Regions from separate parts of the Desertibacillus haloalkaliphilus genome, predicted to be linked through region 1. Evidence: riboswitches for the same ligand, from Rfam matches in the RefSeq annotation. Region 1 holds a riboswitch; each other region holds the start of a gene.
The links. A riboswitch is a leader RNA that binds a small molecule or an ion and turns the genes downstream of it on or off. The one in region 1 is predicted to bind cyclic di-GMP.
Positions count from the first base shown of each region.

Region 2: it holds a riboswitch for cyclic di-GMP, as region 1 does, so the genes downstream of both, KH400_RS04875 (Ig-like domain-containing domain) here and KH400_RS18975 (hypothetical protein) in region 1, are expected to answer to the same signal.
Region 3: it holds a riboswitch for cyclic di-GMP, as region 1 does, so the genes downstream of both, KH400_RS06715 (response regulator transcription factor) here and KH400_RS18975 (hypothetical protein) in region 1, are expected to answer to the same signal.

Region 1 is NZ_JAHPIV010000020.1:46,282-53,709, forward strand. Features, by position in the region: gene secA (preprotein translocase subunit SecA) at 1-989, opposite strand, end outside; gene hpf (ribosome hibernation-promoting factor, HPF/YfiA family) at 1,343-1,891, opposite strand; gene KH400_RS18965 (cold shock domain-containing protein) at 2,089-2,286, opposite strand; gene KH400_RS18970 (NAD-dependent succinate-semialdehyde dehydrogenase) at 2,472-3,896, opposite strand; gene KH400_RS18975 (hypothetical protein) at 4,784-5,095, opposite strand; cyclic di-GMP riboswitch class I at 5,152-5,239, opposite strand; gene fliT (flagellar protein FliT) at 5,356-5,709, opposite strand; partial or broken gene fliS (flagellar export chaperone FliS) at 5,709-6,098, opposite strand; gene fliD (flagellar filament capping protein FliD) at 6,518-7,428, opposite strand, start outside.
Region 2 is NZ_JAHPIV010000003.1:185,639-193,066, forward strand. Features, by position in the region: gene KH400_RS04850 (DNA-directed RNA polymerase subunit beta) at 1-203, shown strand, start outside; gene KH400_RS04855 (DUF3307 domain-containing protein) at 356-715, opposite strand; gene KH400_RS04860 (HD-GYP domain-containing protein) at 848-1,993, shown strand; gene KH400_RS04865 (transposase) at 2,215-2,760, shown strand; gene fabZ (3-hydroxyacyl-ACP dehydratase FabZ) at 2,943-3,365, shown strand; cyclic di-GMP riboswitch class I at 3,585-3,679, shown strand; gene KH400_RS04875 (Ig-like domain-containing domain) at 3,698-4,849, shown strand; gene KH400_RS04880 (putative bifunctional diguanylate cyclase/phosphodiesterase) at 5,260-6,966, shown strand; gene KH400_RS04885 (DNA primase) at 7,128-7,415, shown strand.
Region 3 is NZ_JAHPIV010000005.1:16,631-24,058, forward strand. Features, by position in the region: gene KH400_RS06690 (ATPase domain-containing protein) at 1-554, shown strand, start outside; gene KH400_RS06695 (hypothetical protein) at 570-815, shown strand; gene KH400_RS06700 (LuxR C-terminal-related transcriptional regulator) at 812-2,953, shown strand; gene KH400_RS06705 (PilZ domain-containing protein) at 3,595-3,960, shown strand; gene KH400_RS06710 (sensor domain-containing diguanylate cyclase) at 4,024-5,235, shown strand; cyclic di-GMP riboswitch class I at 5,337-5,423, shown strand; gene KH400_RS06715 (response regulator transcription factor) at 5,583-6,233, shown strand; gene KH400_RS06720 (methyl-accepting chemotaxis protein) at 6,304-7,428, shown strand, end outside.

The DNA of each region.
Region 1 (7,428 bases):
TAGCGACGACCTTTCATTAAGCGGCCCGTAAACGAGTCAACGATAACGATTTCGCCATCTTCAACGACATAATCGGTATCACGGTGCATCGTCACATGCGCTTTTAGTGCCTGATTAATGTGATGGATAAGCTGAACGTGGCGCTGATCGAATAGATTCTCAATGTTAAAGCCACGCTCCGCTTTATTAACCCCTTCTTCTGTTAACTGCACATTTTTCGTTTTCTCATCATACGTATAATGCTCTTCATTTTTTAACGTGCGTACAAACGCATTCGCTTGTAAGTAAAGCTGGGTGGAGCGTTCAACCGAGCCAGAAATGATCAGCGGCGTACGCGCTTCATCAATTAAAATTGAGTCAACCTCATCGACTAACGCAAAGTAAAGCTCACGTTGCACCATTTGCTCTTTATAAAGAACCATGTTGTCACGCAAATAGTCGAAGCCGAACTCATTGTTTGTCCCATATGTAATGTCGGCTTCATAGGCTGCTTTCTTCTCTTCTTTAGAGAGTCCGCTTTCATTTAGGCCAACTGTTAAGCCTAAAAACGTGTAAAGCTCACCCATCATCTCACTATCACGACGGGCTAAGTAGTCATTGACCGTGACGACGTGAACACCTTTTCCTGTGAGCGCATTTAAATAGACAGGCATTGTTGCAACTAATGTTTTCCCTTCCCCTGTCTTCATCTCCGAAATATTCCCTTGGTGGAGCGCAATCGCACCTAACAGCTGCACAGGATATGGTGTCATCTGTAAGATACGCGTTGAGCCTTCGCGAACGACAGCATACGCTTCAGGCAAAATGTTATCCAACGATTCACCATCTTGAATACGCTTTTTGAACTCCTCTGTTTTTTGCCGTAAACCATCATCAGAGAGTTTCTTCATTTCGTCGCTTAACGCTTCAATTTGATCCACTTTCTTTTGCATCTTTTTCAAATCACGCTGACTTGGATCACCGATGACTTTTTTCAATAATCCTAACATTCATCTATCGTCCTCTCTTGTTTACATTTGCTATACCCGTTCTTTACGTAATGAAATTTACACTTAAACCTAATTTTAACAGGTTGCCACAACTGATACAAGGAAGCTTATTGACAGATTACGAACGATACTGTCGAGTGATGTATAAGCGAAAAAAGAGCAAAAAAAAAAAACGAGGCGATCGCCCGTTCATGTTTTCGTTAATCCTTCTATAGCTGTTTCTATCTTATACACACGCTTGTTCACCTTTATTCTATGTCTAAAATTAGTCTTTCCCAAAATGATATAGTCTAAAACGAGCATTTTTCTAATTAAAAAGAGCACAGCGTACGCTGTGCTCTTCAATCAACATCTTAAGCTTCAGGTTCGATTAAACCGTACTTGCCATCTTTTCTGCGGTAAACGACACTTGTATCACCGTTTTCAGCATTTGAGAAGACGAAGAAGTTGTGCCCGAGCATGTCCATTTGGAGGATTGCTTCCTCAGCATCCATTGGCTTTAAGTTGAAACGCTTCGTACGCACCACTTCAATTTCATCATCATCTTCTTGTACCTCTGTTGGTTCAAGGTCATTTTTAAACATATATTTTAGACTGCCTTCTTGGCGGAATTTTCGATTTACCTTTGTTTTATGCTTACGAATTTGTCGCTCAAGCTTCTCAACCACAAGATCAATCGCAGCATACATATCTGCATGTATTTCCTCAGCACGTAGCAATAATTGCGGTAACGGGATCGTTACTTCAATCGCCTGCTGGTTATTTAACACTTGCATATTTACATGTACGTCAGCTATTGGTGTTGTATCAAAATAACGCTCAAGCTTCCCCACTTTTTTCTCTACATAACCTCTTAAAGCTGGAGTTATGTCTAAGTTCTCACCACGAATGTTATAGTTCATAATCAAAACTCCTCCTTTCATAATATATATATTCTACATACCCACTCCTTACCCCTTTTAAAACAGAGATAAAACATTGTCCAATTTGTGAATTCAGCCCCGTGATTTCAGTCTTTGCGCACTGCAAAAAACCACCCCAACGAGTGAGGTGGTTGTATGTGCGCTATTATTCAAATCCTTCAAATTAGGAATGTGAATTAAAGCTTGTTTACGTTTGCTGCTTGTGGTCCACGAGCACCTTCAACAATTTCAAATTCTACTTCTTGACCTTCGTCAAGTGATTTGAACCCTTCAGCATTGATTGCTGAGAAGTGTACAAATACGTCATCTCCGTCTTCACGCTCGATGAATCCAAAACCTTTTTCTGCATTAAACCATTTTACTTTACCTTGCATTCTTTCACATTCCCTTCGTAAATAAAAATCGTTGTGGAAGAATTTCCACACTTTTACTATAGCAAATCCATATCCTTCCGTCAAATCATTTTAAAGGCAATCTTTTGACAAATTTTTTATTGGTAGCGTTACCATTGCCTTAACAAGCGCACCGAAACGTTCTTCCAATTTTATACAATTTGTATTCAGAGACCAATTGACACGTACTTCGTCTCAAGGAATGGCTCAATTCCGTGATGACCACCTTCACGCTCCAAACCACTCTCTTTCATTCCGCCAAACGGGGCTTGAGCGACAGAAGGTAATCCATCATTCCAGCCGACGATGCCATAGTCTAATGCTTCAACGACTTTCATTCCTCGTGACAGTCCCTCACTATATACATAAGCCGCTAAACCGTATGGTGTTTGGTTCGCTAATTGCACCGCTTCCTCATCGGATTGAATCAGTTGAATCGGTGCAACCGGGCCAAACGTTTCCTCGTTCATAATCAGCATCGAATCTCTCACATCTTTTAGAATGGTTGGTTTATAAAAATAAGCACCTTCCTGCTCAAAACCTGATCCACCAGTCACAAGTTTCGCTCCTTGCTTCAGTGCATCTTGGACATGGCGATCAACCTTTTCGTAAGCCGATTGGTTAATAAGCGGACCAATATGAACGTTGTCATTGCTACCATCACCGACGATGAGCTTATCGACTTCCTGGTTGAATTTCTCGATGAACGCGTCATAAATCTTCGGCTGAATGTATATACGATTGGCACAAACGCACGTCTGACCAGCATTGCGGAATTTCGAAGCGACAACACCTTGAACCGCTTTATCAACATCCGCATCATCTAAAATGATAAATGGCGCATGACCGCCTAATTCAAGTGATAGCTTCTTGACATTATCAGCTGCTTGGCGCATTAACAGCTTACCCACTTCGGTCGAGCCCGTAAACGTCACCTTTTTGACAATCGGATTTTCCATGAGCTCTGTCCCAATCACATCCGGGGCACCGGTGACGATGTTAAAGACCCCTTTTGGGAAACCAGCTTCCTCTACTAGCTCTGCAATGCGAAGTGCCGTTAACGGCGTATCTTCTGCAGGTTTTAAGACAACCGTACATCCTGCCGCAAGCGCTGGTGCGACTTTTCGCGTAATCATCGCCGCTGGGAAGTTCCATGGCGTAATGGCCGCGACGACACCGACGGGCTGTTTCCAGACGTGCAAGCGCTTATTGTCATGACTTGCTGGAATCGTCTCCCCATAAACGCGCTTTCCTTCTTCTGCATACCACTCAATAAATGACGCCCCATAACCGACTTCCCCAGCAGCTTCTTGTTTTGGCTTCCCCATCTCTTTTGTAATCAACTCCGCCAGTTCATCGCTATGATTCACGACAAGCTCGTACAGTTTCTTTAAGTAACTCGCCCGTTCATTTGCCGTTTTTTTCGACCAACCTTTAAATGCTTCATTGGCAGCTGCGATTGCTTGCTTTGTTTCACTTTTGCCACCATTCGGTACAGATCCGATGACCTCTCCAGTCGCTGGGTTCGTTACTTTGATACGGTCTAAATCCGCTCCAATCCATTCCCCATTGCAATACATATTTTTATCAATCAATGTCCTCCATCCCTTCTTTTAAAAATTGATAGCCATAAGATCAAGTTCAATTAATGTTTTTCAATGGCTACACTCGCTGCGTGCTTGCTAGCGAAAAACACTCCTAACAAGCTTTTAAAAAGCTGCAGCGATTCCGCTCATTGCTTCAATGTCTGTTCAAACGAGAAAACATCCTTTTTGAACAGACTCTATAAGAAACTATTCCCGACTCTCGTCCCGAATTCCTCTTCATAGTGTCAATGAAACTACAAAATTGAGTATCACTTGAACACCAAAGTAGTTAACACTTAAAAAACGTTATTAACTGAGTTATGTAGTTAATTTGGACTATTAACCCTCTCTGTTTTATGTGTCTTTTTTACTAAAAATTAGTTGATTTATTTTGAAGATTCACTTAAAATAAAGACAGTTCACAACCTGACGCTTCTTGTCGGATAAAGAGATGTGAACATCCCCCGTATACAGCCTCCATATGTTTACATACTCCCCTTTACTAACGCTGTATACATTCAAGTTGCATGTTCGATTAGAAGTTAGAAGAGTTTTATCCCTCCTGCAACTACAATGACTAATCCTGTAACTTGTTGAAGCGGTTCATTTGTAACGGACGAAACTTAGATAGGTCAGATACTCCCTGTTTATGACTACATAATGAACCTACTAGCCAAATCCAATACAACTGAGTCGTTTTTTTGTTGTAAAAAAGTAAAAAAAATAGACCACATTGGGTCAATGTTTGTCTGCTATGATTCCATTTGCTCCCCGTGGATACTTTCCCCATTTCCATTACGCCCTAACCGCTTCTATTAATCATGGTTAACTACGATAAACGTCCTACGATCATTGAATTTGATCGTAGGACGTTTATCAATTTTATCTGCCGACTATAATTGTTGTTTTACATTTTCTAGGCGTTCAACTGCCGTTTCATACTTCATATCAATATGGGTGACGAGATTAAATATCATATGTTGGCTTGAGTCACTTCTCATATAATAAAACACGGTTGGCTTTTCATGCTTAAGAACCGCCATTAATTCTGCGGTAGGTAGTGTCACTTTTTTCGGTTTAATCCGCAAAAAATAGACGACGAAATTTTTGAATTTTGGCACTGAGGTACGATTATCTGGAAGATCGTTAATTAACGTTTCAAATTTATCTAATGCATGTTTTAACTCTAAGTCTGATTGGTTCAATTCTCTCGACTCCTTCTATTGCTATCTTACTTTCACTAAAGGAGTTGTCGTTTCTGCTTGGCAGCTGGCTAACATTGGCTTCACTCGCCTTTAGTTCCTTTAGCTTTGCGTCCTTACCTTTCAATAAGTTTGCCTTTTTCGGTTATTGTAGAATTATATCGAAAGTTGTCGGATGAGTAAATATCTATTCTTATAAAATAAAAAAAGGATAGGGGGGGCTGATATAAGCTCCTCCCTATCCTTCCCGAGTTACTCTTCTACTATTTCTTTTTATCAAAAAACACACCATCAGCGGTCGGTCCATCGTACGGATTTTCATATTTCATGCCGGTTTTCTTTTTCTGTTTCAATCCGTTGATATCGGTCTGAATTTGCTGTTTCAGCTGCGCAAGTCTCGTATTAATGCGCTTATTCAACTTGATAATTTCAGCCCCAAGCTTTTTCTCCGCTTCTGTGTAATCACCAGGTAACTCCTTCATTAGCTCTTCACGCTTATCGAGAAAGTCATCGACCTTTTCGATATAAGACTCGCGCGCCTCTTCATCAGGGAACGGTTGCTGCAAGTGATCATAAAATTGCTTGGAAACGATGTAGAGCTTCTTGACGGCAGACACTACGCTTGCTCCCCAGCACCGTGACGGTTTTGACGATCGATTTTAATGACTTCTTTCCACGTATCACGGAATTGCTCAACAAAAGTTTCAGCCTGCGAAAGCGCCTCAAGGTCATTTTTCACATTCGCTTCAACGAGTTGATTTAAAATGAAGTCATACATCCGCAGCATATTTTGAGCGACTTCTGTATCGGTTTTTAACGTAATCATCAACTCACGAATGATGTTTTGTGCTTTTGTTAAATTCGTGTTACGCGCTTCAATGTCATTTTCGTTGATCGCTGTTTTCGCTTGGCGAATAAACTTCAAACAACCATTATAAAGCTTCAACGTCAACTCCCCAGGCGAAACGGTGTTCATCGCTTTTTGCTGATAACTTGCGTATGGGTTTGCATTTGCTTGCTTCGTCGTGCTTGCCGTTTGCCCAACTTGGGTTTGTTGTTGTGCTGCTGGGCGCGTTGCTTGTTGCGACGATGTTGCGCTCGTTTGTGGTGTTGCTGTCGGTTGCTGCGGTCTTGCTACCGGCTGTGCCTGACTTGTGGCACCATCTTTTTTTGGGGCATTGGGTTTCATTTGCTTCCGATATGCCTCATACGGATTATTCATTGCCAATTGTGACACCCTTTCTATAAAACGATTTATCTATCGAATGACCTCTACGATCTATTATAGAGCTTGTTTAAAAAGTGTTTGCAATGGCTCCACTCATTGCCTCAAGTCTGTTCAAACGGGGGGAAAACACCCCTTTTTGAACAGACTCTTATAATGAAAACTTTTATTGTTACATGTAACATTCGTGTGAAACGAGCCTACCACATACCGTTCCCCATAAACGAGAACAGCTGATCCGCTTGTGCATTGGCACGTTGCATCGCTCGTTCCATCGCCGTAAATTGATTCCAATAACGCTCTTCGATTTGTTGTAAGCGTCGCTCGAAGTTGGAAATGCGGTCTTCTACTGAATTAATTTCACGTCCAATGGTAAACTGGTGATTGCCTCGACTATCATTCCCTGCTCGACTCTCTACGCTTCTAATTGTACTCGAAATGGTAGACCGTAAGCGACGTGCAATTCCTTTTTCACTATTTTCATTACCATTTGCCATGAACAGTTGATAGACCGAGTCAGGATCTTCTTCAAGAGCTGAACGTAATTTATTTTCATCAATTTCTAACATACCATTTTGACGGTAATCACTAGATGGGGAGATACCAATCTTCGATAAAAGGTTAAAATCTCCGTTGATCCCTTCACCACTCACCGTGTTGTAAACATCCATCCGAAACTGATTCAAGCCATTTCTTAACAGAGGATCGTTACGTAAAAGCCCACTTTGAGCCTTCTCTTCCCATAGCTCAACTTCGCGATCGGACATTGCACGTTTTTCTTCTTCAGATAACGGATGATAATCCCGATGGCGTGGTTCACGGGTCTTTTCATTGATTGCAAGAATGAGCTCATTATATTGGTTTACAAACTCTGTGATCGAGTCGACCACTTTATCCGTTTCATTCACTGCATTTAAGGTTACTGATCCATTTTCAAACGTATCCTTTAACGTAAATGTTACCCCATCAATTGTAAACGTATTAGATGAGCGTTCAGTTTCCAGCCCATTAATTGTAAACTTAGCATTTTGACCTTCATTTTCATTGACTTCATCAAAATTTAGAACATCTCTGAAGAAGTTATTTTCACCAACAAATTCAATACTAGCAC
Region 2 (7,428 bases), on a different contig from region 1:
GCGAACGTACGCGTGCGGGTGCACGTGTACGCCTGGTCCCGATTTGGCTGCGATTAATCATCGTTGTCGTACTTGTCTTTATCAGTTTAATCGCTGGCCTGCTATTCGGCTACGGTGTCATCGGTGATGGCTCAGCACTAGACGCCCTCAAACCAGAAACATGGATCTACATCCTAGATATGATCAACGGCGAAGTGCAGTAAAGCATTAAAGGGGTCTGACCCCTTTAATGGACATTTGCCCATTTTGTCTATTTCCACAGGACAAGGTCATTTTAATGAGACCTGTAGGTAGTGCCTGCCACCACTATTTAGGGGCTGTCCTTTTGGACAGCCCCTTTTGACAAATCATAAGGTTAGTAACCGTGACTAGATAAGAGAAGGGCGAGTGCGAGAACGATGATGTGGAAGATTTGATCCACAACAATCCCAAGCCAGCCTGCCTCTTTTCCTGTTGTCTTCATAATATTTCTTAGCCACCATTGTACAAACGTACGCCGATCTAGCAAAACATGAGTAATAAATATAAAGAGAATGGCCGAGATGGAGAGAGCACCGAAGCTGAACCAATCGATCAAAGCTACCGTTACTGTATAAACGAGGCAATGACTAAGCAGTGGCAACCACTTTGTTGCCTTATACATCGCCATCCAGCTTGTCTGGAAAAGAAAGTCACCAATGAGGTGAGCGACAACTAACATTCCAAAAGGCGTCATACATGAAAATCCTTTCCTCATTTTAATCAATCGATGTGTTGTCTCGGTATGTGCACGTTCATTATAGCATAACCCTATCATTTTCAAGGGTGTATAATCATAGTTTTAATTAGATTATGGGGAGGGAAGGTCATGGAGAACGAATATAACCTATCATTACATAAAGAGAAACAAGACTTAAGTTCTGATCAATTATTGCAAGTCATTTTCGATTACGCTTCTAAAATTGCTAATGAAAAGGACCTCGATCGCTTGTTAATGATTATGGCGGATATGGGAAGAGAGATTGTCGTGGCCGACCGCTGTACGCTTTGGCTTGTTGATCAAAATAAAAATGAACTATGGACGAAGGTCGCTCATAAAATCGATGAAATTCGTATTCCGAGTGATAGTGGTCTTGTTGGTCACGCTGTACAAACCGGCCAACCGATCTATATCGATGATGCGTACGGGGATGAACGTTTTAATGCCAATGTCGACAAACAAACAGGCTATCGCACAAAGGCCATCCTCGTTATCCCGATTCGTAATAATGATGGTGAGATTGTTGGTGCGTATCAGGCTATTAATAAAATGACGAAGGCAGAGAAGTTCTCAGAAAAAGACCTCCGTACGCTAACGCTGGCTGCCTCTTACACTGGTAAATCACTAGAATCTGCCTTGTTAGCTCACGAAATTGAGGAGACACAAAAAGAAATCATATTTACTATGGGCGAGATTGGTGAAAGCCGCTCAAGAGAAACGGGCAATCATGTAAAACGAGTGGCCGAATATTCGAAGCTACTAGCACTACTCACCGGAATGAGTGAAACCGAGGCCGAACTTATCAAAATGGCTTCACCGATGCATGATATCGGAAAAGTAGCCATTCCTGATTCGATCTTAAAAAAACCGGGCAAGCTGACGAAGGAAGAATTTGATGAAATGAAAACGCACGCCGAGGTCGGCTACAACCTATTAAAAGGCTCTAACCGAAAAATCCTTCGTGCTGCAGCCGTCATCGCCCACGAACACCATGAAAAGTGGAATGGGCAAGGGTATCCTAATCAATTAAAAGGTGAAGAGATTCATATCTATGGAAGAATTACAGCGATTGCTGATGTTTTTGATGCCTTGGCCAGCGATCGTGTCTACAAAAAAGCATGGGACATGGAACGAATCCTCAACCTATTTAAAGACGAGAAAGGTGAACATTTTGACCCCGAGCTAACAGACCTCTTCCTAGAAAATTTCCACTCGTTTGTCGAAATAAAGGACCAATACCGCGATGACTCATAACAGGGGTCTGACCCCTGTTATGGACATTTACCTACTTTTGTCTCCCTCTACAGGACAATGTGAGTAGATGCTTGATATTACGCTTTAAAAAGTAGTTTTATAATGAATATTTTGAGGAATAGGTAATAGAGGGTCTGACCCCCTCAATGTGTCAATATCACCTCAAATACTTCAAATTCCCCCATTCATACAATAACTTCATATGAATAAGGAGTGATAACATGCCTCGCAAATCACGCGTTTGGTACCCAGGTGCAATTTATCACATAACGAGCCGTGGGAACCGGAAAATGCCACTTTTTTATGATGAGCAAGACCACTTAACTTACTTGCAGCTCCTAGATACCACACGTCAAAGATTCCCCTTTTATCTCCATGCTTATTGTCTAATGACAAACCACGTTCATCTTCAGTTAGAAACGATCCAAACCGATACTCGCTATATCATTCAATACCTAAACTCATCATATGCAACCTACTTCAACCGTCGACACCGCTATGTTGGCCACGTCTTTCAAGGCAGGTACGGTGCTGAGATCATTCAATCCATAGACTATGAATTGGATGCGAGTAAATATATTCACCTTAATCCATATGTCGCAAATATGGTAGAACGCCCCGGAGATTACCCATGGAGTAGTTACAAAGCCTACCTCTATAATATGAAGATGCCTCTCCTACACACCGACCGCATTCTCTCCTACTTCCCATCACCACAATCACTCAATTATCGACGTTTTGTTGAAAGGTCCCTTGCGGGGGTCTGACCCCGCAAAAAGACATTAACCCAATAATTGTACCTCTCCAAAAGACAGAAACCTATACACGTCTCAATTGAAGGTGTCTTGACATTGTCGTTATGCTATAATGGGTAGACAATCTTATCCATATGAGGGAATGAAAAAGGGACTACATAAAGTAAAGGTCTATAAAGGAGGAGCAGTTTACTATGCTTACAATTGAAGAAATTAAAGAGATTATTCCGCATAGGTACCCATTTTTATTAATTGACCGTATTGAAGAGGTTGAAGAAGGGAAACGTGCAGTTGGTATTAAGAACGTAACAGCAAATGAAGATTTCTTTAATGGTCACTTCCCAGAGTACCCGGTCATGCCTGGTGTCCTTATTGTTGAAGCGTTAGCACAAGTAGGTGCAGTGGCGATCTTGAAGAAGGAAGAAAACCGCGGAAGAATCGCATTGTTTGGCGGAATTGATAAATGCCGCTTCAAAGAAGAAGTGAAACCAGGTGATCAGCTGCGATTAGAAGTAGAGATTGTCCGTTTGCGTGGACCAGTTGGTAAAGGGAAAGCAACGGCAACGGTCAATGGTAAAGTAGCAGTAGAAACAGAAATGACATTTGCATTGAAATAGGGGTCAGACCCCGCACAAAGGTAGTGCAAAAAGCCAGGGGTCTGACCCCGTTCAAAAAGGCGATCTCAAGCGTGAGGTGGCCTTTTTTTGCTGCGTAAATAAAAGGGGTCTGACCCCAAAAAAATATCCAGTAATTTGGGGAAATAATAGGGATAGTAGACTAGTATATGAAAGGTATAAAGGAACCATATTCCTTTATAAACCTCGGTGGTAAACTAGTACTAATAAAGGTACAATTTGGAGAAATTCTTATGTCACAAAGCTATAGGGGCTAAGGGTAACATGGTGCTTATCTATGCTAGCCAGCTGCCATTACAGAGGAGGGATTGGTAATGAAGAAGTTTATGTCGAAAACAATAGTCACTGCAGTAGCATTAAGTTTAGTGCTATCAGCTCCGTTACATGCTGCAGCAAACAATGGAAAAGGAAATCCAGGTCATAGCGGAAATAACGGAAACAATGGAAAGGGTCAGCCTAAACAAGAACGAGTACTTCCTAACCAAGAGAAAAAGGAAGAGAGAGGACCTAAACAACAATCAGATAAACATATTGCGAAAATCGATGATCGGTTGGACCGTATCGAAAGTGATATTTATAGTGTACGTACAGATATAGCTAGTTATTTTGATATTACTTTTGATAATGAACAACAAAACAATGATGAAACTGTGGAAGTAAGTGAAGAAGAAGAACGAGAGGGTGCTGAAGAGGCCCACTCAAATGAAATAGAATCAGACGAAACAAAGTCGGCTGGAGAAGAATCTACTACCGAAAATGACGCCGAAGTGGTAGCGCAAGCGAAGGTAGAAGAATCTGATGAAGACTCTAGTCACGAAGAGGCAACTGAAGAAGATGTTAATGAGAACGCGGCTTCCGAAGATGAAAATAATCAAAATGACGAAGAAGCAAGCGATGAAGAAGGTATGGTTGATGAGTTAGAAGAGGAGTTACAAGAATTAGAAAACCAGCGTCATCATAGCTTTGCTGGTAAATTAAATGCGCAATTAAATAAATTAAATGCTGTCGAAAACCGATTAGGGAAAGGCTCCCTTAAGAGCAGTGAAGCTACCGAAGAAGTAGCTGAAAGAGTGGAACAGCTGCGGGAATTAGCAGAGGGCACACTTTCTACGTTAAGAGAAAAGCAAAGTTCATTAGTTGACCGTATCGTTAACGATGAAAACAATAAGGAATTCGAACAAGAAGATGTATCTCCGGTATCTGCTGATAAAACGTGGTCGATTCAGTTTAGTACTAAGCTTAATGCATCAACCGTAAACAGTGAAAACTTTATTGTGTCGAACTCTGAGGAAGAAATAATTGAAGTTGATATTACTTATAATGAAGCAACGGGTACCGTAACTATTGAGCCTGTCGAAACGTTCGTCACAGGTGAAGCATATATGTTGTTCATTAGTAGTGATGTTACATCTGAAGAAGGACAAAAGTTAGTGGAGTCAATTACAATGAGCTTCTCAATCGAATAAAGGGGTCTGACCCCTCTCAAAAAGGCGATCTCAAGCGTGAGGTGGCCTTTTTTGCTGCGCAAATGTAAAGGGGTCTGACCCCTGCCCTCCCATCAGACTATTGTCGTGGTTTACAGATTGCTTTATAGTAGTAATATAGAGAAAAATCCTAATTTATACATTATTTTCAACTCTAATCACTATGTATATATTACAAAAGTCGCAGATATCTAATCCTAATCACGAACTTATTTACATTTATTACCACATAGTTTCATATCAACACTATATAAATATAATATTCATCCTATCTAGTTTTACCACTTGATTCACCGGGAAAAATCGTACCAAGTTGAACTACAAAAATGGGGAATTTTTAATAATGGGGGAGGGAAGGCATCGCTCGTGCCAACGAGGGTTTGCTGTATAACATGAGAGATAATTTTGAACGCTTTGCTGGTGATTATGAAAATGTCTGGAAGTTATTCAATCACATGAATGATGGTCTAATTATTACCGATTACCAAAAGAGGATTATTGCGATTAACCCAGCGTATGAAGAGATTACCGGCTATAGTTTTGATGAGTTACAAGGCAAGAACCCAAATTTTGTGCAATCGGGTAAAACCGCACGCTCTGTCTTTAACGAGATGTGGAGAGAGATTGGCAAAAGTGGGACATGGACCGGTGAGCTCATTAACCGTAGGAAAAATGGTGAAGAATTTTGGTCGTTTATCACGATCACACATATAAAGAAAAAGCCGGTGGAAGACAGTTACTACATTGGTGTCATGCGTGACATCACGGAGCGTAAGAAAGCGGAGGCAAAGGTTTCGCACCTTGCCTACCATGACAGCTTAACTGATATGCCGAACCGTGCGCTCTTTTTGAAGCATTTGAAAAGCGCCATTGTTATGAACGATAGCGATGAGCAAAAAGTAGCAGTCATCTTCCTAGATCTCGATCACTTTAAAAAAGTAAATGACACACTTGGCCATCATGCTGGGGACCAGCTTTTACAAGAAGTGTCGAGACGAATTGAGAGTGTGGTTGCTGAAAAAGGGGTTGTCAGCCGCTTTGGCGGAGATGAGTTTACGATCTTAATTGAAACCCTTAATGAAAAATCAGACATTCAGCCGATCATCGACAAGCTTTTCCAAGCGTTACAACGCCCGTTTCTCTGTGGTGGTAAAGAACTATATATTACTGCGAGTGTTGGGGTGAGCTTTTATCCTGATCATGGTGAAGACGCACAAGAGCTTCTCCAAAATGCCGATAATGCGATGTACCGGACGAAAGACGAGGGCCGCAATAACTTCCAGTTTTACGAGCGAAGCATGAATGAAGCTTCCCTTGAGCAGCTGCAGCTTGAACAAGACATTCGAAAAGCATTTGAGAAAGACGAGTTTGTTGTTCATTACCAGCTTCAAGTAGATATTGAGACGGGGAAGCCTTATGGGGTTGAGGCATTAGTGCGCTGGCAGCATGAAAAAGATGGGCTCGTCTCTCCTGGTAAATTCCTCCCGGTGGCTGAAGAGCTTGGTCTAATGGGTGCCCTTGATGATTGGGTCTTGAAGACAGCCTGTAAACAAACGAAGCAGTGGCACGAGCAAGGCTTTAAGGATCTTGTCATTTCAGTCAACATCTCGCAGCAACAATTTGAAACATACAATTTTGTCGAAGGTGTCAAAAAAACACTAGCGGAAACTGACCTAAAACCTGATCACCTTTGTCTAGAAATCACTGAAAATATCGCAGTTGCCAATACCGATGAAGCGATTGCAAGGCTAAACGAATTGAAAGGCATCGGTGTGCGTGTTTCACTAGATGATTTTGGGACGGGCTATTCATCATTAAGCCAGCTCAAACGGTTCCCAATTGATATTTTGAAAATTGATCAATCGTTTGTAAGGGAAAGTCCACAAACAACTGAGAATGCTGCGATCGTCAAACTAATTATCGGGATGGCAAAAAGCTTAAACTTCTCTGTTATATGTGAAGGGATTGAAACCGAGGAACAGTTAACATTGATCAAAAAAGAAGGTTGTCAGCACGCCCAAGGGTTCCTGTTTAGCCGACCAATACCTGCTGTGAAATGTGAAGCGATGATGAAGCAAATGAACAATATAACAGGTTAAATGCAACCGTTTTCCAAATTATGTGAAAATGTGTGATACTGTGAAAGAATGTAAAAATAATGCCAAAAACCTGGTTAACTAGTAGACGCTTGTTCATCCCTCTGCTAAGATAACTTCAGACTACTTGAGGTAGTCATAATTTGTTCAGGGGGTTGAACGAAATGAAAAAGAAATTATTTTTAGGAACAGCATCTGCAGTACTTGCACTAGGTATGCTAACAGCATGTGGGGAGGCACCTGAAGAGGAAGCTCCAGTTGAAGAGGCGCCGGTTGAAGAGGCACCAATTGAAGATGTTGAAGATGATGCAGGTCTAGAAGAAGATGGTCTTGATGAAGATCCAATCGAAGAAGACCTTGAAGATGAAGAAGACTTAGATGAAGAAGCTGACCTTGACGATGAGGTTGCTGACGATGAAGAAGAAGAACTAGAAGAAGACGACGAAGAATAATCGCATATATATT
Region 3 (7,428 bases), on a different contig from region 1:
TTATGCTGATGGGTAGTTCGATGACATATATGGAATTGGATCATATTTTCCAGTTATACGGTATCGAATTAAAGCAGCTAGTTACTAATGAGGAGATATATTTTATTGAGCACTATGATCGTTATATACCGGAAGGAATTCAACCTGCCATTATTAGAGTAGAGAACCTAAGTAACGAAGAGTATAAAAAAGTATTTCGTGAAAGGTTAGATAATCTAGTATTAGACACGATTGATAATGGACAGCGGTGGTTTATCTTTTATGATTTAAATACGATTGTTTCCCTGCAGGGGAAAGACTTTATTAATAGTTATTACACGGAAATAACTGCTTTAATCAATTCATGGGAAATGAGTATGATTGCATTAAGTAACTTCACTGAGATTGGGAAAGAAACTTCAAGTTTCCTTGAGAGAACATCAAATGGAGTCTTCCAAACGTGGGTTGATGGGAATTATCAATATTTTCAGTTGAAAAAATCTCCTCAAGGAAATATGTCACAGCCTATGCTAGTCGAAAACATTCCGTCAAAGCCATTTATCAGGTTAGTGTAAAGGGGAGAAAAGAAGATGGATCAATTAAAACTAAATCCATTATTAATTGAATGTACATTATTTTTTCAAGGGAATCCTTATGCATATGAGACGGTTGATGGCCTAGCTCTTCGAATAGGGAGAGACCCTGAGGATCTATTTGAAATACTAAATCAAATGGTTGAAACTTCAGTTTTAGAGGTAGTTGGGACCGGAGAAAGTGCGATTTATCATTATATTAAACCAGTTGAAACCATTGATATGCAGCAGGAGCAACTATGAACAAATCAATAGATTTTATTCAAGATGTACAAGATACGTACGCGTCATTGACGAAATTAACGATGTGCATAGTAGACAGTGAAGGGAATTTTTTGACAGATATATCTACTCAAAATACATTATCTAGTTTAATTCATCAACATTGTGGGATTGAAAAATATGTTCAAGAAAGTATAGATTCACTTAGGGGGATCCCAAAAACAATACTAATCGATACCCCTTTAGGATTAAAATATATTGTTTCACCGATAAAGGTTCAAGGGCAGATCACTCATTATCTTTTGGCAGGAGATTTATTAGAGAAAGGCACCCGATCATTTGTCAGTAAGTTTATATTGAAAAACTTTCAGGAAATTAATGGGCTTGTAGAAGAAGTGGAAACTCTACCGGAACTGTCTAGGGAAGTAATTGCTGAAAGGCTTAAGAAGGTGGAGAAAGCAGCAGAGATCATTGAAGCGTCTTTAGCCTGCTTTAATGAACAAGAGCATAGGAGTCAAACGTCTTTCCTTAGTGAAACGCTTGAATCTATTAGGGTAGAGAAGGTCGTGACATTAAATTCTACAATCGATAAAATGATTGAACTATATTCTGAAGTAGACTTTGTGGGACTAGCATTAAAAAGTGAAAATGATCAATTTACGGTTGATGCTTTTCACGGTGAAAATGCGGAATCGTTCAAAGGCCACTCTTTTTCGATGGGGGAAGGGTTTTTAGGACATACAGCCGCTGTTCAGCAGTACAAGTTTTGGAAAGATGTTCGAAATGATCCTCGGAGTAATGGGTTTGAAAAGTACGGGTTACATCCCATTAGTATTTTTAGCGTCCCAGTCTATGAAGAGCAAATAGTTATTGGGATTTTATTTGGTGGTAGCACGAAAAAAGAAATAAACGATAAAGCAGTCCTAGAACAAATGAAACTAAATTCTTCGCTGTTAAGTGTTTTAGTTTCATATCAACATATTAAAGAAAACCTTCAAAATCACCTTATGGAGCTCGCGACTTTTAATGAAATTTTTCGTGTAATTACTACAGTGAAAGATATAAAAAGAATTCTTTACATCTTAGTGGATATTAGTACTAACATTATAAGAGGCCCATTTTCGTGCATTGTTTACAAATCATTGTCGAATCCATCCAAAATGGATGTTGTTTCGCGAGGGTTAACCGCAGCGGAAATAAATGACTATGGTCATGATGTGGCTCAGAGAATTTCATCATACTCTGTTGGTGATTTTGATATTGAACATCCCCAAATTAAAACAACGAATTGGGGAGTTAGAGTACTAGAACTACCGCTCTGTTATAACGGAGTGCTATATGGGGTATTAAGTATTGGTCTAAACCCTCATAATAAGGATGAGTTTAACGCTTTTTTATCAAGTTTAGCTGTCGCCGGTGGTATTGCCATTCATCTATGTCAAGATTTTCAAGAAATCAGCAAAGAAGATCAATCCTTATCACTGTTACAGGACGTTATTAGTCAACATGATCAGAAATCATATGATTTTTCGATTAAATTGAAAAAGATGGTTGAGGATTTCACGATTTACCTTGGTGAGAATGGTTTTAAGGACCTTAATAAAGTTAGTGGATTAGCTATTTATGATCTGAATTTTTTGGAGAAATATATTCAAAATAATGATTTGCTTAAGATAGTAGAGGGTTGTAAAAAGGTTTTGAATCATGAACCTATTAGGAGAAGAGATAGCCAAATATTGGGGCTTGTTTATAAGTTCCTAGCTGAAGGTGAAACGATCGAGGTTGTGGAAAATTGGTTAGATATTGATAAAGATATTCGATCAAATTTTATATCTTTTATAAACCAAAGATCTATAACTGAAACTAACATTACATTAGAACGTAGCGATTCTCCTATTGTTAATAAAAGGTTGAACAATGAAAATGATAATCTTATTCTTAAGGAGAAGCTTCAATTATCAACAAGGGAAATTGACGTTTTGAATGTTGTGCTAAGAGGATATAATAATCGTGAAATTGCAAAGAGACTATTTATCAGTGAACATACAGTAAAGAATCACATTACTCGAATCTTCCAAAAGCTTGATGTAAACGATCGTTCACAAGCAATTGCTAAAGTGTATCAATTAGGATATACACCAAATAAAAGTGATATATGACGGCTGTTCTTTGAGCATTGCTCAAGGAATGGCCGTTTTTAATTTCAATAACAGAATACCCTACCGTCTATTTTTACCGAAAGATAAATAGGAAAAGATTCCTTCTCTATTTTAAAACAGGTTTTGGAATAGTATGCATTTCCTAATGGTATCTTATCCTTTGTTGCACCTTATGTAACTATAAGATTAATGATAATTAATAAGGAATAAAAATAGGAATACTCGCTGATTACGAAAACGCCATTTATGTGGATAATAAAATAGCATTGATAAGATCAATCAATATAATTATAGGGGGCTGTATAAAATTACATTGAGATATGGTAATACAGCAACGTCGAGGGACTCAGAGGCTATTTTGAAAGTAACACAAGTAACACTTGCATTGATAAAAAGTAAAAGTGTTGTATGTAGCTCCAGAAACAATAGTCGATTACAAGAGCTAGAGCGACTTAGTGATCAAAAAATAGTTCTAAAATATAAAGTAGGGGAAGAGGTGATATTTCAATATATTGAACCTATAGAAACCGAAATCTACTTACAATAAATATACTATTGGTTTGTTAATCATCCGTTATTTATCTTAATATATTAAATCAGTTTGGTGACTATAATTAACAATCTTTAAGAGGTGATGGGATATGTTATATAAACGGGAAGAAACATTTCGATATGAATTTCAACCTCCATTAACATGTACATTCAACATTATAAAAATTAATGGAGAGGAGATCGAAAGTAATCAAGGTCAAGGGAAAATACAAGATATTAGTCCATCTGGGTTGAAATTAATGTCAATGTTAGATTTACAGGTAACACGTAATGAAATAGATGTCGAAGTGTATTTTACTATGCTTTCAGATTGGGTTGTACGGGGAAGAGTAGTTTGGCAAAAGGTAGCGAATATGAATGAATATTATTACGGCATCGATTTGTCTACGGACATTGGTGAGAGTGAAGATATGATAAATGGGCTAAAAGAATATATCCGACAGGAAAACGATTAAGTGTTTGTAATAATGACTGATCGTTTATCAGTTAGCTCAATAGGTTTATGAGGAGACTATAGAATGAAGAATGAGGTTAACGTTCACAAAAAAAGATGGTTAGTCCTTGTTGTTATTTTAGTAATAGCGGCTATAGATATTTATCAACATACCAAAAGTGGTTTTAGCGTAGAAATGTGGTTGCGTTTATCGGGGATATTATTTATTAGCTACAGTGTGTGGAGACTAGGCGGTAAATATGAACAAAAATATGAAAGTTATAATCAATTGTTACATGAAAAAGAACAGATAAAAGATCGGCTAATGGTAGTTAGCAATAAAAAAGAGGAGTACGAAAATCTATTTAATTCCCTTGATGGGGCAATCTATAGTTTTGATCTTTCAAATCAAGATATCTATTATTCTGCAGGTATTAACGAAGTATACGGATATTCACAAGATGCATTTAAAGATCATCATGAATTATGGAAGGAAATGGTTCATGAGGAGGATGTTACGAAAGTTGAAGAGGCCGAAAAACAATTGCTGACAGGAGAAACGGTGAGAGTCGAGTATCGCATTCTTCATCCTGAATTAGGACAAAGGTGGTTAATTAAAATATCTTCACCAACCTTAAACAAGGATGGGATTCTGACAAAAATTAATGGTCAATTCATGGATATTACAGATCGAAAAGAATTAGAAAATAAACTAAAACAAATGGCATATTATGATGAGCTAACCGATTTGCCAAATCGAAAATATTTATATAGTTACATTAGGAAGGCGTTAGCTCGTGCGAAGCGTAGTAAACATAATTTTTCACTTATGTTTATTGACCTTGATGATTTTAAAATTGTCAATGATACGATGGGACACGAAGTTGGGGATAAATTGCTTAAGGCAGTAGTAAATCGTATAAATGATTGTATTAGAGAAGAAGATCTTATTGCTCGAATTGGTGGAGATGAATTTATCGTTGTTTTTGAAGAAACAACGAAGGATCAAATAGAAGTCATTTCAAGCCGTTTATTCAATAGCGTAGCACTTCCCTATACAATCGATGAAAACGAAGTGAATATTTCTGTAAGTATTGGGATCAGCATGTATCCAGATGATGGAGAAGATAAAGAAACATTGATTGATCACGCTGACAAAGCAATGTATTTCGCAAAAAGTACAGGAAAAAATAATTATAAAATCTATACACATGATTTACATGAAGTAAAGTCAAATAACATTGGACTATTAGAAAAATTAATGAACACGATACAAAACTCTAAAATATTTAAATGACCTTTCGCAAAGAATGGTTATATGCTACCACCGCTAATTAATAAAAAAGTTCCATATTAGTAGTATTTATATCGTTTCAAACACAGCAGTTTTAAAATTTAACTTGATAAAGGCAAACTTATCGAAAGATAAGGGCGCAAAGCTGCGGGCCTAAAGCACAATTATGCTATGGTAGCCGGGTTGCCAAAGAATACTAGAAGTACAAGTGAGCCTAGTTTCTTGGGGTCACTTTTTTTATAAAAACGACGGAATATTAAAAAATATCTGTTCTTTTAATTATAATGTGTTGATAGGATTTTAAAAAATTATTAGAAAGAATGAATAGTAACTATAAGGGCGGGTTATTGATGGAACAAAAAAAGATAACGATTATTTCGGATTCTGATTCACTATTTACATTAATTGAGAATGCTTTGGGAAGTGATTGGATATTAGAACAAATAAAAACAAAAAATTTCGTAGGGAATATTAGAGCGGACATATTTGTTATTGATAGTGATTGTGAAGGATCACAATCTTTAAATCTTCTTAAAGAAATGAACCAAGAGAATCCAACATCACAAAAATATATTGTAGTAACAAAGTCAACTGATTATGATATAAAACGCTTTTTAAAATATGGTGCTACAGGATTGTTTCCATTGAAGTCCTATAACAGCCAGTCATTATCAAAACTTGTAGAAGCTATTCGTAACGGGTATTCATATTTAGATGCTGAAGCCACTCGAGTTGTCATAAGTGAATACCAAAAACTCCTAATTCCTAAATCCATGAGTAATAATTCACAATTCTCTTGTGAATTACTAACAGAGCGGGAAATAGAAATCTTAGAATTACTATCATTTGGTTTGACAAATAAGGAAATTGGCAACTCTATTTATCTTAGTCCATATACGGTAAGCAATTATATAAACATTATATTAAAAAAGTTAAATGTCCCTGATCGTACATCAGCAGCTGTTACAGCGATTAAGAATGGGTGGGTGTCATTAAGCTGATGAGAGGAGATAATTCACAATGTTTCGCTCTGAATCTAGGGGAATGAAATATTACTTTAAGGAGTCTAATATGAAGCAAAGGATTTTTAAAAATCGTCTATTTCTTAAAATATTTTCTGTTTTTATTATTTGTATGTTGATGCCCATGGTTATCAACATCGTGTATACGTTGTATGCAACTTCTAATGCATTGGAAAATGAAGCAAGTCGTTCATTAACTCATCTTGCAGTGGAAAAGAACAAGCAAGTGGATTCTGTCTTTCATTCACAGTTTGACATTTCTCATTCAATTATTAATGACCTATATGTGACTGATTTTTTTAATGAACTAGCTGAAACCAATGAAGTGAATCAAGTACAATTAAGTGCCATTGCCAAAAGCTTGGAAGAACGAGTGGCTACATCCGATGGTTTATATGAAAATATGTTCTATTCTTACGATAATCAAGTCTTGGTAGATGGGGTAGGACAAGTATCAGTGGGGCACGTCTTTGACAGACAACTAGAAGCTTATTATTATGAGCAGCTTGAAAATCCTGGTGTATCGGCTAGTGAATATATGTATTCACCTATAACAGAAAGACCTGTAATTGCTGTCTCAAACTCTTTATTTAACGAGGAGGGTGAACTTTTATCCGTTTTTGTTATGTCTGTAGATATCAATCGTTTGACGGAAGAATTAGTGCAAGGAACTTCAGAGCAAAATGTTCATACGATGATTATTGACCCTGAAGGATTGGTGATTGCATCTGGTAGAAGTGATCAAAGCCTTGATTTAAATTTTATGAGTGAAGAGCACGGTCAAGAAATTCAAGATTTTTATTTAAGCATGGAACAAAACAGTTCGGGAAGTGGACATTTTACGCTAAATGGTACTAAAAATATCGGCTCATTTGTGACGAATGAAAAGAACGGGTTAAAAATCTTAACGTATATGCCTGTTGAGCAGTATATGGGAAAAGTGGAGGATTTAAAGTTCAGTATTATTCTCGTGATTACATTTAGTGTTATCGTGGCTAGTGTAATTGTTATCTTCCGTATCTTAACTATTATTAAGCCGATTCGCCTAGTTACAAAAGCCGCTCAAAAAATTGCAAATGGGGATTTAACAACTCAACAATTAAAGATTAGGAGCAATGACGAAATTGGTGAATTAGCAGACTCATTTAATACAATGTTATTGAAGTTAAAAGAA